Regions from separate parts of the Streptomyces sp. NPDC005808 genome, predicted to be linked through region 1. Evidence: riboswitches for the same ligand, from Rfam matches in the RefSeq annotation. Region 1 holds a riboswitch; each other region holds the start of a gene.
What was found. A riboswitch is a leader RNA that binds a small molecule or an ion and turns the genes downstream of it on or off. The one in region 1 is predicted to bind cyclic di-AMP.

Region 1 (3,200 bases):
CGGAACCGATCAGCAAGGTGTTGCTCCGTCACCCGTTCCTGTCGGACGACGAGTTGGCGATGACGGCGCGGGCGGTGGCTGGTTCGCTGGCGACCGTCACCATGTCGGGGCCGGGGACCGTCGAACTCCAGCCATGTGGCGTGACCAAGGCGACGGGTCTGGCCCTTGCCGCCCGTCACCTCGGTCTCACCGCCTCCGCCACGATCGCTTTCGGCGACATGCCCAACGACATCCCCATGTTCGACTGGGCCGGGCGGGGCGTGGCCATGGCCAATGCCCATCCGGAGCTGAAGGCGGTGGCGGATGAGGTGACGCTGTCGAACGAGGAGGACGGGATCGCGGTGGTCCTCGAGCGACTTTTCAGCTAGCGGCCCTTAGGAATCCGGCCCGGCCATCCGGCCCGGCCATCCGGCCCGGCCATCCGGCCTGGGTTTCCGCGCCCGGCCCTCCCGCCCGGGTTTCCCGCCTGGGTTTCCGCGCCCGGCCATTCGGTCTGAGCGCTCGACATGGGAATCCGGCGTGGTTGTCCCGTCTGAGCACTCGACGTGGGAATCCGGCGTGGGGGTTGCCGGTTGCGGCGCCGGGGGGCGGCGCGGGTGGGTCTGCCCCGGGCGAGCCCGCTTGCCCGGGGCAGACCCCATCACAGTCGTACGTACGTCTGAACTGCCCTGTCAGTAGGGTCCGTTGACGTTGTCGATCGAGCCGTACTTGTCCGCGGCGTAGTTGCAGGCCGCCGTGATGTTCGCGACCGGGTCGTAGGGGTCCATCGAGGTGCCGGCCACGTGGTAGGCGGCGAAGGTCGGGTCGATGACCTGGAGAAGACCCTTGGAGGGGGTGCCTGCGGCGGCGTTGGAGTCCCAGTTGTTGATGGCGGCGGGGTTGCCCGCGGACTCGCGCATGATGTTGCGGTAGATGCCGTCGTAGGTACCCGGGATCCCGGACTCGGCCATGACGGCCAGGGACTCCTTGATCCAGCCGTCGAGATCGTTGCTGTAGGTCGCAGGAGTAGCCGCGGACTTGGCGGTCGAGGCGGTCGACGCCCCGGACTTCGTACCCACGGTCAGGGTGGTGCCCGGGCGGAGCAGCGCCGGGTCGGAGCCGATGACCGCGGCGTTGGCCTTGTAGAGCGCCTGCCAGCCGGCGTCCGTGGTGTGTTCCCGCGCGATCTTGGACAGGGTGTCGCCCGCGACGACCTTGTACGTGACGAGCTTGACGTCGGGGACGGCGGCCGGAGCGGCCTTCGTCGCGGCGGTTGCCTGAGCCGGAACACTGGTCGCGGTAGCGGCGTGCGCGCCGGTCGCGCTCACCAGGGGAAGTGCGAGCGCGGCTCCGCCCGTTCCGGCGGCGACCATGCCGCGGGTGAGGTGGCTGGTCCTGGGGCGGCGGTGCTTGCCTCGTGCGGGCATGGCGAATTCCTCTCCGGCGCCTGCGAGGTGAGCTGTCGGGTTCGGGCGGGAGCTGCCCGGCCGCGTGGTGGGTGCGGCTTCACCCCTAGCCGTTCCGGTGTCCGGATCGGCGGCTTACCTGGGTCCCCCGCTCCTGCCGTGAGCGTCTGGATGGGTGGGGTTCCGGGCGGCGGCAGGATTCGGCGTTCCGCCTGGAACGACGTGAACGTATGCGAGAGCACATGTCTGGAACAAGGCCCGATTTGGCGGTGTAGATCGCTTTCGCCTGCGCACAGAACAGGGGGAATCGTCCGATTGTGCCCGGAATAAGAAACTCAACTTGGCTTTCGCGAATGGGTAATTGCGAGGCCTTGCGGGGCGGGCCGGGGTGTCGATCTTGTCCGGACGTGACCCATTTCACGCGACCAAGCATGAACAAAGCGGCACCGAAGTCAATCAGGGTCAATACGGGCAACTCGCGGTGGTGGCCGCTGCCCTGCTGCCGACCGGTCTCCCCGGCCGACCGGTCCCCCTGCCGACCGGTCCCCCCGGCCAACCGGTCCCCCTGTCGACCGGCCCCCGCTGCCGGCGGAGGACTCCGCCGCCGCCTACCCCGCCGTCCGCGGGATCCTCTTCTCCCAAGTCCGGTGGAAGACCACCTCGTCCCCGTCCCGGCAGATCACCTCGTTCGAGGTGATGAAGTCATCGGCGTCGCAGGAGATTTCGGAAGTCGCCCGGACCCGCGCGTCCCACGGCAGGTCCGGGCGATGCAGACGGATCGACCATGTCGAGCGGGTGCGGGCCGACAGCGGATCCGACTCGTTGATCGTGTACGTCTCCACCGCGTCCTCCGTGAATTCGAGTCCGTCGGGATAGAGGCGGGTACCGCCGTAGCGGGGGTCGACTTCGAGGCGCCACTCGCCCTTGGCCACGTCGCGCACGACAAGGCGTTCGGGGCGGGGTTCGTCCAAAGTCGCCGGCACGACCACTCCCAGGGGTTCGGACTCCTCCGGCTCCTCGAAGGAGATCGGGAACGCCGACTGCCTTGCCCGTAGTGGAAGTTCGAGGGTGCTGCCCGCCGGGTCCAGGGTGAAGCCCGCCTCCGAGCCCGGCTGGGGCCAGATCCAGGGCCAGTAGGCGGAGGAGATCGCGAGACGGATCCGGTGACCGGGCGGGAACGCGTAACCGATGCCGTTCAGTTCGAGAACCACGTCCTCCGTGGAGCCCGGTTTCCAGGGGACCGTCTGGTGACGGCCATGGCGCGCCGACAGATTCAGTACCCCCCGGGTGACGAGCGTGGAGGAGCCGTCGGGCGCCACGTCGCAGAGCCGGGCGATCACCTGGCCGCGCCCGACCTCCGAAGTCAGCCGCAAGCGCACCTTCGGACGGCCCAACACCCATGTCTCGTGGGGTACTTCGAAGTCGAAGCACGCTGACCGCCCGTCCTCCTCCCGCTGGTCCGGCGGCAGATCCGCGTCGTTCCCGAAGGGGAAGAACCGACCCGCGTCGACGCCTGTGTGCTGCGGCGAGCGGATCAGCAGCGATGTGCCCGGGAGGCCGTACGAGACCGGTGTCACGGAGGGGGACGGCCAGGCCTCGTCGCCCACCCAGCGGCCCGGCAACGTGTCGTACACCGTTGCCGGGCGGTGCGAGTCCATGACGTACGAGCGCAGGAGCGGTTCCGCCATCACGCCGGTGTCCCCGTCGCGCAGCCAGTGGTCCCACCAGCGCAGGGTCTCCTGGAGGAAGCCGATCGCGGGGCCGGGGGGCAGGCCCCTGTCGGGGTACTGGTGCGACCAGGGGCCGATCAGGCCC
Region 2 (3,200 bases), on a different contig from region 1:
CGGGTATGGCCCTCGGGTGACAGGTGGAGGCGGTCGCCGTCCCAGGCGCGGCGGTCCTGAATCGTCTTCAGGGACCACAGGTCCAGGACGGGGCAGCCGTACCGGTCGGCGATGGCCCGGATGTGTCCGTTGTACGTGGCGATCTTGCCGCGCATGTGTTTCAGCACAGGCACGCCACGGGTGTCGAAGCCGGTCGTCACCAGGACGGTGCCGACGGCGGAGGTGAGGCCGGCGACCGCGCGCTCGAAGCGCTCCGCGACTTCGTCGGGGTCGACGCCGGGCCGGATGATGTCGTTGCCGCCCGCACAGAAGGAGACCAGGTCCGGTGCGAGCTCCTTCGCCCGCGAGAGCTGGTGCTCGACGATCTGGTCGAGCAGTTTGCCGCGGACGGCGAGATTGGTGTAGGTGAAGTCGCCCTCGGGGCGCCGGTCCGCGAGCAGTACCGCGAACCGGTCCGCCCAACCGACAAAGGCCCCGTCAGGCCCGGGGTCGCCGACGCCCTCGGTGAAGCTGTCCCCCACCGCTACGTACGACCCGATCACTGATCTGTTGCCACTCTTCGAATCGTCTGCCACATCGACCCATGATTCACCTTCGAGTGTGACCTACGCGACCGTATTTTAGGGTTGACGGGTGGTGACATAAGCCACTCATAAAGTCTGGGTCAAGCTCGGAATAAGGGCCCACCAGGGGGAGTTGAACAGCCGCCACGGCTGGACGCGGGCGCCCGAGAACGCGGCATCCTGATGACGGAACGCCGAAGGCCGGACCCCGGGGATCGTGGGGTCCGGCCTTCGGCTCGAGCGAGTTTCGTCAGCCGACGGTGACACCGTGCGAGCGCAGGTACGCGACCGGGTCCACGTCCGAGCCGTAGTCCGGCGTGGTGCGGATCTCGAAGTGCAGGTGCGGTCCGGTGACGTTGCCGGTCGCCCCGGAGAGACCGAGCTGCTGCCCCTCGGTCACGGTCTGGCCGGCCGAGACGGAGAGGGACGAGAGGTGGGCGTACTGCGAGTACTGGCCGTCGGCGTGCTGGATGACGACCTGGTTGCCGTAGGCGCCGCCCCAGCCCGCGGAGACGACGGTGCCCGCGGCGACGGACTTGATGGTGGTACCGGTCGGGACCACGAAGTCCACGCCCGTGTGGTAGCCGCTGGACCACATGCTGCCGGCGACCTTGTAGCCGGTGCCGATGGTCGCGCCCTCGACCGGAAGCGTGTAGCCGGAACTGCTGCTCGAGGCCGCGGTGTCGTCAGCCTTGGCCGTGGGCTCTGCCGCCGTCTTGGCGGACGAGTCGGACGCCTTCGAGGACTTCGACGACTTGGACGCCTCGCCGGACGACTTGGTCGTGCCGCTCGACGTGGCGGCCTTCTTGCCGATCGTCAGCTTCAGTCCCGGATGGATCAGCGCGGGGTCCTTGCCGACGGCCTCGCGGTTGTCCGAGTACAGCTTCTTCCAGCCGCCGCTGACGCTCTGTTCGTCGGCGATCTTCGAGAGGGAGTCACCTGCTCTTACCGAGTAGGTCTTCGCCGCGGTCTTCCCGGCAGCGGCGGAAGCCGAAGTGGCGGCCTTTCCCGAAGCTGAGGCCGAAGCCGTGGCAGCGGTGGCAACCTTTCCCGAAGCCGCGGAAACAGTGGAAGGCGTGGAAGCCGAGGTCGCGGCATGGGCCCCGGTGGCTCCCATGAGCGGCAGCGCGAGCGCGGCGCCACCCGTTCCGGCCACGGCAATCGAGCGCGTGAAACGCTGGGACTTGGGACGGCGGTGCTTACCCTTCGCGGGCATGACGAATTCCTCTCCGGCGCCTGCGAGGTGAGCTGTCGGGTGCGGACTGGAGATGCCCGGCCGCGCTGCTGCGCGGCTATACCCCTAGCCGTTCCGGAGACCGGAACAGGCGTCGTACCTGTGGGTCCCCCGCTCCTGCCACATACGGGTGAGTGTGCGGATTCCGGGCGGCGGCAGGATTGGGCGTCCGTCCGGATTGAGGGCGAACGTAAGCGAGATGAGACCGCATCGACAAGCATGTGGGTTTTCTGTGGATGCGCCGCCCTTGATCCACGCCGGAATTACCGTCACCCTCTGTCGACAGAGGACTTTTCCCGCCTGTCAAATCACCAGGGAATTCCGGTGGGTTGACAAAGAGGTGCGGCAACACATCGTCACGGATATGACGCTGCTCACGCACGCCCGCCCAGGACGCCTCATTCCAGGGCCAGTTGTAATTAAACAGCTAATTCGGACAGAACAGCCAGATGTGACGCGGTTGGATAACTACCGCATCGCCGTCCACCCCGGCCGCCGCCATCAATCCTCCGCAGATACGGACAGACGTGAGTAAACACTGACACCGTGGCGCGCCCGGCAGCCCGGAGGTGACGGCCCCGCACCTGCGAAGACAACGCCTGTGGACAACTCATTGCCCCAGGAATCCATGTCGTATCGTCGAGAGCGCAACGTCCGTCGGCGGGCGACGCCGAGCAGCGCCGACGGCTGACCGGGAGGAGCCCCCGTGACGCAGCAGGTCCCGTCGACCGAACCCGAGCTGACCGCTGTGCGCAACTTCCGGGACGTGGGCGGCCTGCCCACCGTGGACGGCCGCCGGGTGAAGTACGGGGTGCTGTTCCGCAGCGGACATCTCGCGCATGCCACAGCGGACGACGCCGCTTTCCTCGCCTCCCTCGGCCTCCACACGATCTTCGACTTCCGCAACGCCGCGGACCAGGAGCTGGAGGGGCCGGACGTCGAGCTGCCGGGCGTGCGGAACGTGAATCTGCCGCTGACCGACCCGGCCGACGGCTCCGAGTTCTGGAAGATGGTCCGCGACGGCGATCTTGAGCAGCTGCGCGCGCTCCTCGCGGACGGCAAGGCGGCGAATCGGATGATCAACTCCTACCGCGCCATCATCAAGGAGCGCACCGCCGAGCACTCCAAGGTGCTGCACTCGCTCGCCGAGGACAGTGTGCCCGCGCTGATGCACTGCGCCGCCGGCAAGGACCGCGCCGGCCTCTCCATAGCCGTGACACTCCTCGCCGTCGGCGTCGAGCGCGAGGCCATCGTGGCCGACTACCTGGAGTCGAACGCCACGCACCGTCGCTACAAGGTCCACCGCAGCAGCTCCTCCGCGTCGGCGTACTCCCCGGAGGTCATGGAGCTGCTCAGCCCGCTGTTCGACGCGCGCGCCGAGTACCTGACCGCGGCCTTCGAGA
Region 3 (3,200 bases), on a different contig from region 1:
GCGAAGCCGCCCTCGTCGCCGAGGCCGGTGGACAGGCCCTTGGTCTTCAGCACCTTCTTGAGGGTGTGGTAGACCTCGGCGCCCCAGCGCAGCGCCTCGGAGAAGGACTCCGCGCCGATCGGGGCGATCATGAACTCCTGGATGTCGACGTTCGAGTCGGCGTGCGACCCGCCGTTCAGGATGTTCATCATCGGAACGGGCAGCAGGTGCGCGTTCGGGCCGCCCAGGTACCGGAAGAGGGGCAGGTCGCTGGCCTCGGAGGCGGCGTGGGCGACGGCGAGGGAGACGCCGAGGATGGCGTTGGCGCCGAGCGAGCCCTTGTTGTCGGTGGCGTCCAGGTCGAACATCGCCTGGTCGATCAGGCGCTGCTCGGTGGCGTCGTAGCCGACGAGCTCCGGGCCGATCTGCTCGATGACGGCGAGGACGGCCTTCTCGACACCCTTGCCGCCGTAGCGGTTGGGGTCACCGTCGCGCAGCTCGATGGCTTCGAAGGCGCCGGTGGAGGCACCGGACGGGACGGCGGCACGACCGGTGCTGCCGTCATCGAGGCCGACCTCGACCTCGACGGTGGGGTTGCCTCGCGAGTCGAGGATTTCCCGGGCTACGACGACGTCGATGGACGGCACGAGCATCTCCTTCTGGGATGTGACGCGGGTACGCGGGACTGGCAGCCCCGCGGGATGAGCCTAACCGGCTCCGAGGGATCGGCCAGCCGGTCTACCCCCTCTTGGGCAGAACTGAGAGTAAATATTGTTCCCGAACGGAACAAAAAGGTGACGAAAGAGGGGCGGCGAGAGAGGGACTGCTGCCGGAAACGCAGAAAGCCCCGCCCCGGTGCGTACGGGGGAACACGCACCGGAGCGGGGAGCCCGTGGGGGACGGGGGTGACCCACACGAGGCCTTCAGTATGGAGACCACGTATAGGAGCGAGCTGTGGTTCAACTGCGAACCGGCTGTAAGCCGGCGAGCTGCGGTTCAAGCACGAACCAGCCGTAAGCCGGCGAGCTGCGGTTCAAGCACGAACCGGCTGTAAGTCGCCGGCCGACCGCCGTCGGCCGGCGACCCCGGCCGTCAGCTCAGGTGGAGCTGCTGACCCGGGTAGATGAAGTCCGCGTCGTCGACGATGTCCTTGTTCAGCTCGAACAGCTTCTGCCAGCCGCCCTTGACGTTCTTCGCCTCGGCGATCTCGCTGAGGGTGTCGTCCTTCTTCACCTTGTACTCGCCGTCGCCCTTCTCGACCGTCTTACCGGTCGGGGTCTCGACGGTCTCCTTCTTGGCGGTCTCACGCTCCGTGGAACGCGAGGCGCGCTGCTCGTCGGTCCCCGAGCTCGGCGTGCTCTGCGAGCTCGGCGTGCTCTGCGAGCTCGGCTGCGCAGGCGTGGTGCTGCCCGCGTCGTTCGCGGCGTTCGACAGGCCCGTGCCGCAGTTCGGCCAGGCACCCTTGCCCTGCGCGGCCAGAACCTTCTCGGCAACGGCTATCTGCTGGGACTTGGAGGCCTGGTCGGCGGTGGAGGCGTACGAGCCGCCGCCGTACGCGGACCAGGTGGAGGCGGAGAACTGCAGGCCGCCGTAGTACCCGTTGCCGGTGTTGATGGACCAGTTGCCACCGGACTCGCACTGGGCGACGGTGTCCCACTCGGAGGTGGTGGCGGCGGAGGCGGTGCCGGCCGCCATCAGCGGGGCGGCAACGGCGACTCCGGTCACCCCGGCGAGCGTGGCGAGACGGGTGACCCGATTGGAAACGGTCGGGCGACGGTGCTTGCCCTTGCACGAACGCAGCATGAAGTGATCCCCTCACCGACGCCTACGAGGTGAGCTGTCGGGTTCGGGCGGGTGAGTGCCCGGTCGCGCACGCTTCGGTGCACGGCTTCACCCCAAGCCACTCCCGGTCAACTACCGGGCGCGGCGCTTACCTTGGGTCCCCCGCTCCTGCCTACGGCGCTTGACGCGACGACTGTTCCCGTACGGCCGTTGGCAGGATTCGGCGTTGCGACCGTCGGGGCCCGCGGTGGCGAGCGGTCACGACCGTAGACAGGCGATCGGCGGAATATCAAAGACGATCAGGGGGTCTGAGATCCATCTCTCATTCTCGCCAAAGTGGACATTCCATGGCGAAACATGACGTGAACTCCCGCCGCTTTTCGCCCTATTCAGCACCAACTGCAAGGCTCTGACCGGGCAGGATGAGGTTCGCGTCAGCGCCGACCGTTTCCTTGTTCTCGGCGTACAGCTCGGTCCATCCGCCGTCGAGACCAAGGGCGTCGGCGATGGCCGAGAGACTGTCGCCGGCCTGAACGACGTACGAGCCGTCGACGACAGCGCGAGCCGCGTCGGAGTCACGTGAGGCATGCCGTCCCGAAGCGGCATCATCCGTACGGCCGTCGGTCGCGCCCTCGGCGGCGGTGTCACCGCGGTGACGCCCGGCGCCGGTCGCCTCATCTTCGGGCGCACTCGAAGACTCGTCGGCCGGAGTGGACTTATCCGATTCATCACCGTTCGTGGCACTTGAGTCCGTGCTCGTGTCCGCGCTCGTGTCCGGGCTCGCTGCCGCACTCGCCTCCGCGTCCGGAGTGTCGGACTTGGTGGAGCTTCCGGTGCCCTCGGTCGCGTCCGTGGAGGGCGAGGCGGTCGGAGAGGGGGTGGACGATGCGGACGGGTCCGCGGAACCGGACGCGCCGGACGACGAGTCGCCCGCCACGCCCGTGTCGACCTCCACCGAGGCGGAGTTTTTGCTGAGCCCGGAGAGGGGTCCGCAGGTGGGCCAGGCGACGAGTCCCCGGCCGTCCAGGATCTTCTCGGCGACGGCTATCTGCTGCGAGCGGCTGGCCTGGTCGGCGCTCGGGGCGTACTCAAGACCGCCGTAGTTCTCCCAGTCCCACTGGGTCACATGCAGGCCGCCGTAGTACCCGTCGCCGGTGTTCTCGCTCCAGGACTCACCCGTCTCGCACTCCGCGACGCGGTCCCAGGTGGTGGTGTCGGCCGCGCTCGCACTCGTGGCACCGAGCAACGGGATCGCGATGGCCGATCCGGTCACTCCTGCCGCGACAATGAGAGCCGGGGCCTGACGGGGGCGACGATGACGGCCGTTCCCGGTGAGCATGCGGAAGCCCTTTCATGTGACAGCAGGTGACTACAGCGACATGCGGCGACGTCAGCCGACGTCTGCGACGCATGATCCGCGCTGTTCGTTGAACGTATCC
Region 4 (3,200 bases), on a different contig from region 1:
GCTGTCTCCGCGCGCGACGGCGTCCACGATCCCGCCGTGCTCCGCCCAGGACTCCGCCGGGTTGGCCGGCGCCTCGACCGTGTACATCCAGGCGATCTTGTGCCGCAGCTGGGCCAGCGTGGAGGTCAGCGCGGGGCTGCCGGAGGCCTGCGCGAGGGTCTCGTGGAACCAGCCGCCCAGCGAGCGCAGATCCTCGCTGTTGCCCCTCCGTGCCCGCTCCTGACCGAGCCTGACCAGGCCTCGGAGCACCTTGAGGTGCGCCTCGGTACGGCGTTGCGCGGCCCGTGCGGCGCCCAGCGGCTCCAGCAGCATGCGCATCTCCAGGAGGTCCGCGGCCTCCTGCTCGGTCGGCTCCGCGACACACGCGCCCGCGTGCCGCCGGGTGACCACGAAGCCCTCGGCCTCCAGCGTGCGCAGAGCCTCGCGGACGGGGACGCGCGAGACGCCGTAGCGGCGCGCCAGCAGTTCCTCGGTGAGCCGGCTGCCACGTTCGTAGACACCCGCGACGATGTCGTCGCGGATCGCTGTGCATACCGAGTGCGCAGGAACACGCATACCGGACCTCCGCTTTAATCCCCGTGAAACGCCGTCGATTGGCGCTTGTTCAGTGACTCTATTGCAGAGACTCGGAATTTCCGACGGGGGACCGGAATCCATGGATATTTTTTGGACAGCCGGTCTTCCGAAACGGTTCGAAACGACAAGGCCCCGGCTCCGTCGAGCCGAGACCTTGTGAAGTACGTGGGCGAGAGGTCAGACGTTCACACCGTGCGAGCGAAGGTAGGCGACGGGGTCGATGTCCGAGCCGTACTCGGCTGTTGTGCGGGCCTCGAAGTGGAGGTGCGGCCCGGTGGTGTTGCCGGTGGCCCCGGAGAGGCCTATCTGCTGCCCCGGGGTGACCGTCTGGCCCACGGAGACACCGATGGACGACAGGTGGCCGTACATCGTGTAGGTGCCGTCGTTCATCTTGAGGACGATCTGGTTGCCGTAGGCGCCGCCCCAGCCGGCCGTGACGACCGTTCCGGAGCCGACCGCGTGGACCGAGGTCCCGGACGCGGCGTGGAAGTCGACGCCGGTGTGGCTGCCGGACGACCAGAGGCTGCCGCCGGTCTGGTAGCCGGTGGAGATGTACGAGCCGGTGATCGGCACGACGAAGGTGTTGAGTCGCTTGCGCTCGGCCGCACGGGCGGCGCGCTCCTTGGCCTCGCGCTCCTCCTTGGCCTTCGCGGCGGCCTTCTTCTTGGCGGCCGCCACGGCCTTCTTCTGTGCGGCGGCCTCGTCGGCGGCCTGCTGCTGGGCGGCGGCCTGCGCGTCGATCTGGTCGGCGATCGTGTCGCCGATCTCGACGGCCTGGGTCAGGCCTGTCTGCTCGACGGAGTTGTCCGCGGCGAGTGCCGGGGCAGCGAGGGTGCCGAGGACACCGGTCGTGGTGAGCGCCGCGACGCCGATGGCGTTCGTGGTCGTGCGCTTCACGCGGCTCGGGCGACGATGCCTGCCTGTGCCACAGGTGAACGCCATGTAGGGGCTGATCCTTTCCTTCCCTCTCGCCTACCGGGTTAGCTGACGGGTTCGGAGCAGGAAGGTCTCCTACGGACAGCCTCCGGAGAGGGCGTCCGATTCACCCCAGGGACTGCGTGTGGGTCCCCGGCTCCCCTGGCTCGCGCCGTACGGGGACTAAGCGATGGCTGTCCGGTGCCGCGGGTGCGGCGCACTGACTGACGAACAGCCGGACCGACGCTAAACGGGACATCTTTCAATCAACAAACGGATCACGCCTTTTGTAGCGCATGCCACAGGGCAGACAGGCAACCTCCCTATCAATACGGACAAATGGGGGCCCAGGAGACTCGATGGTCTCCTGGGCCCCCATGAGGAGCTGCTGTCCTACTCCGCCGGAACGACGCTCACTTCACCGATTCCGAGAGCCTTGACGGGCTCCTCGATCTGCGCGGCGTCGCCCACCAGGACGGTCACCAGACGGTCCACCGGGAAGGCGCTCACGGCGGCCGCGGTGGCCTCCACCGTGCCGGTCGCGGCGAGCTGCCGGTACAACGTCGCCTGGTAGTCGTCCGGCAGGTGCTGCTCGACCTGGTCGGCCAGCGTGCCCGCGACGGCCGCCGCCGTCTCGAACTTGAGGGGCGCCACCCCCACCAGGTTCTGTACGGCGACATCGCGCTCGGCGTCCGTCAGGCCCTCTGCGGCCAGGGTCCGCAGCACCTTCCAGAGGTCGTCGAGCGCCGGGCCGGTGTTCGGGGTGTCCACGGAGCCGCTGATGGCGAGCATCGCGATGCCCGTACCGTCCGGCGCTGAGCGCAGCACCTGGCCGAACGCCCGCACACCGTAGGTGTAACCCTTTTCCTCGCGCAGGACGCGGTCCAGGCGCGAGGTGAGGGTGCCGCCGAGGCAGTACGTGCCGAGCACCTGGGCGGGCCACACGCGGTCGTGCCGGTCGGCGCCGACACGGCCGATGAGCAACTGCGTCTGGACGGCGCCCGGGCGGTCCACGATGACGACCCGGCCGGTGTCGTCGGCAGTCACAGGCGGCACCGGGAGCGGATCGGCGGACGAGCCGGTCCACGCGCCGAGCGTGTCGGCGAGCAGCGCGTCGAGGTCGACTCCGGTGAGGTCGCCGACGATCACCGCGGTGGCCGTGGCGGGGCGTACGTGCTTCTCGTAGAAGGCGCGTACGGCCACCGAGTCGATTCCCGTGACCGTCTCCTCGGTGCCCTGCCTCGGGCGCGACATGCGCGATGTGGCCGGGAACAGCTCCTTGGAGAGCTCCTTCGCGGCGCGGCGGGCCGGGTTGGCGGTCTCGTGCGGGATCTCGTCCAGCCGGTTGCGCACCAGCCGCTCGACCTCGCTGTCCGCGAACGCCGGTGCCCTCAGGGCGTCGGCGAGCAGATCGAGGGCCTTGGGGAGGCGCGATACGGGGACTTCGAGCGACAGGCGTACGCCGGGGTGGTCGGCGTACGCGTCGAGCGTGGCGCCGCAGCGCTCCAGTTCGGCGGCGAACTCCTCGGCGGAGAGCTTGTCGGTGCCTTCGGAGAAGGCCCGCGCCATGATCGTGGCGATACCGTCGAGGCCCGCGGGCTCGGCGTCCAGCGGCGCGGCGAGCAGCACCTCCACGGCGACTACCTGCTGGCCGGGGCGGTGGCAGCGCAGCAGAGTCAGGCCGTTGCCCAGAGTGCCCCGGTCGGGTG

Region 2: linked by a shared signal. The riboswitch ahead of ACFYPC_RS06455 (peptidoglycan DD-metalloendopeptidase family protein) and the one ahead of ACFYPC_RS25310 (transglycosylase SLT domain-containing protein) in region 1 are both predicted to bind cyclic di-AMP.
Region 3: linked by a shared signal. The riboswitch ahead of ACFYPC_RS15390 (transglycosylase family protein) and the one ahead of ACFYPC_RS25310 (transglycosylase SLT domain-containing protein) in region 1 are both predicted to bind cyclic di-AMP.
Region 4: linked by a shared signal. The riboswitch ahead of ACFYPC_RS32855 (M23 family metallopeptidase) and the one ahead of ACFYPC_RS25310 (transglycosylase SLT domain-containing protein) in region 1 are both predicted to bind cyclic di-AMP.

Annotation. Positions count from the first base shown of each region.
Region 1 is NZ_JBIAIK010000012.1:88,813-92,012, reverse strand. Features, by position in the region: gene ACFYPC_RS25315 (HAD family hydrolase) at 1-368, shown strand, start outside; gene ACFYPC_RS25310 (transglycosylase SLT domain-containing protein) at 672-1,406, opposite strand; cyclic di-AMP (ydaO/yuaA leader) riboswitch at 1,411-1,561, opposite strand; gene ACFYPC_RS25305 (CocE/NonD family hydrolase) at 1,994-3,200, opposite strand, start outside.
Region 2 is NZ_JBIAIK010000002.1:645,102-648,301, reverse strand. Features, by position in the region: gene ACFYPC_RS06460 (SGNH/GDSL hydrolase family protein) at 1-542, opposite strand, end outside; gene ACFYPC_RS06455 (peptidoglycan DD-metalloendopeptidase family protein) at 814-1,779, opposite strand; cyclic di-AMP (ydaO/yuaA leader) riboswitch at 1,784-1,959, opposite strand; gene ACFYPC_RS06450 (tyrosine-protein phosphatase) at 2,504-3,200, shown strand, end outside.
Region 3 is NZ_JBIAIK010000006.1:90,476-93,675, forward strand. Features, by position in the region: gene eno (phosphopyruvate hydratase) at 1-632, opposite strand, end outside; gene ACFYPC_RS15390 (transglycosylase family protein) at 1,072-1,782, opposite strand; cyclic di-AMP (ydaO/yuaA leader) riboswitch at 1,787-1,951, opposite strand; gene ACFYPC_RS15395 (transglycosylase family protein) at 2,147-3,034, opposite strand.
Region 4 is NZ_JBIAIK010000020.1:74,284-77,483, reverse strand. Features, by position in the region: gene ACFYPC_RS32860 (GntR family transcriptional regulator) at 1-555, opposite strand, end outside; gene ACFYPC_RS32855 (M23 family metallopeptidase) at 754-1,518, opposite strand; cyclic di-AMP (ydaO/yuaA leader) riboswitch at 1,531-1,691, opposite strand; gene ACFYPC_RS32850 (M16 family metallopeptidase) at 1,885-3,200, opposite strand, start outside.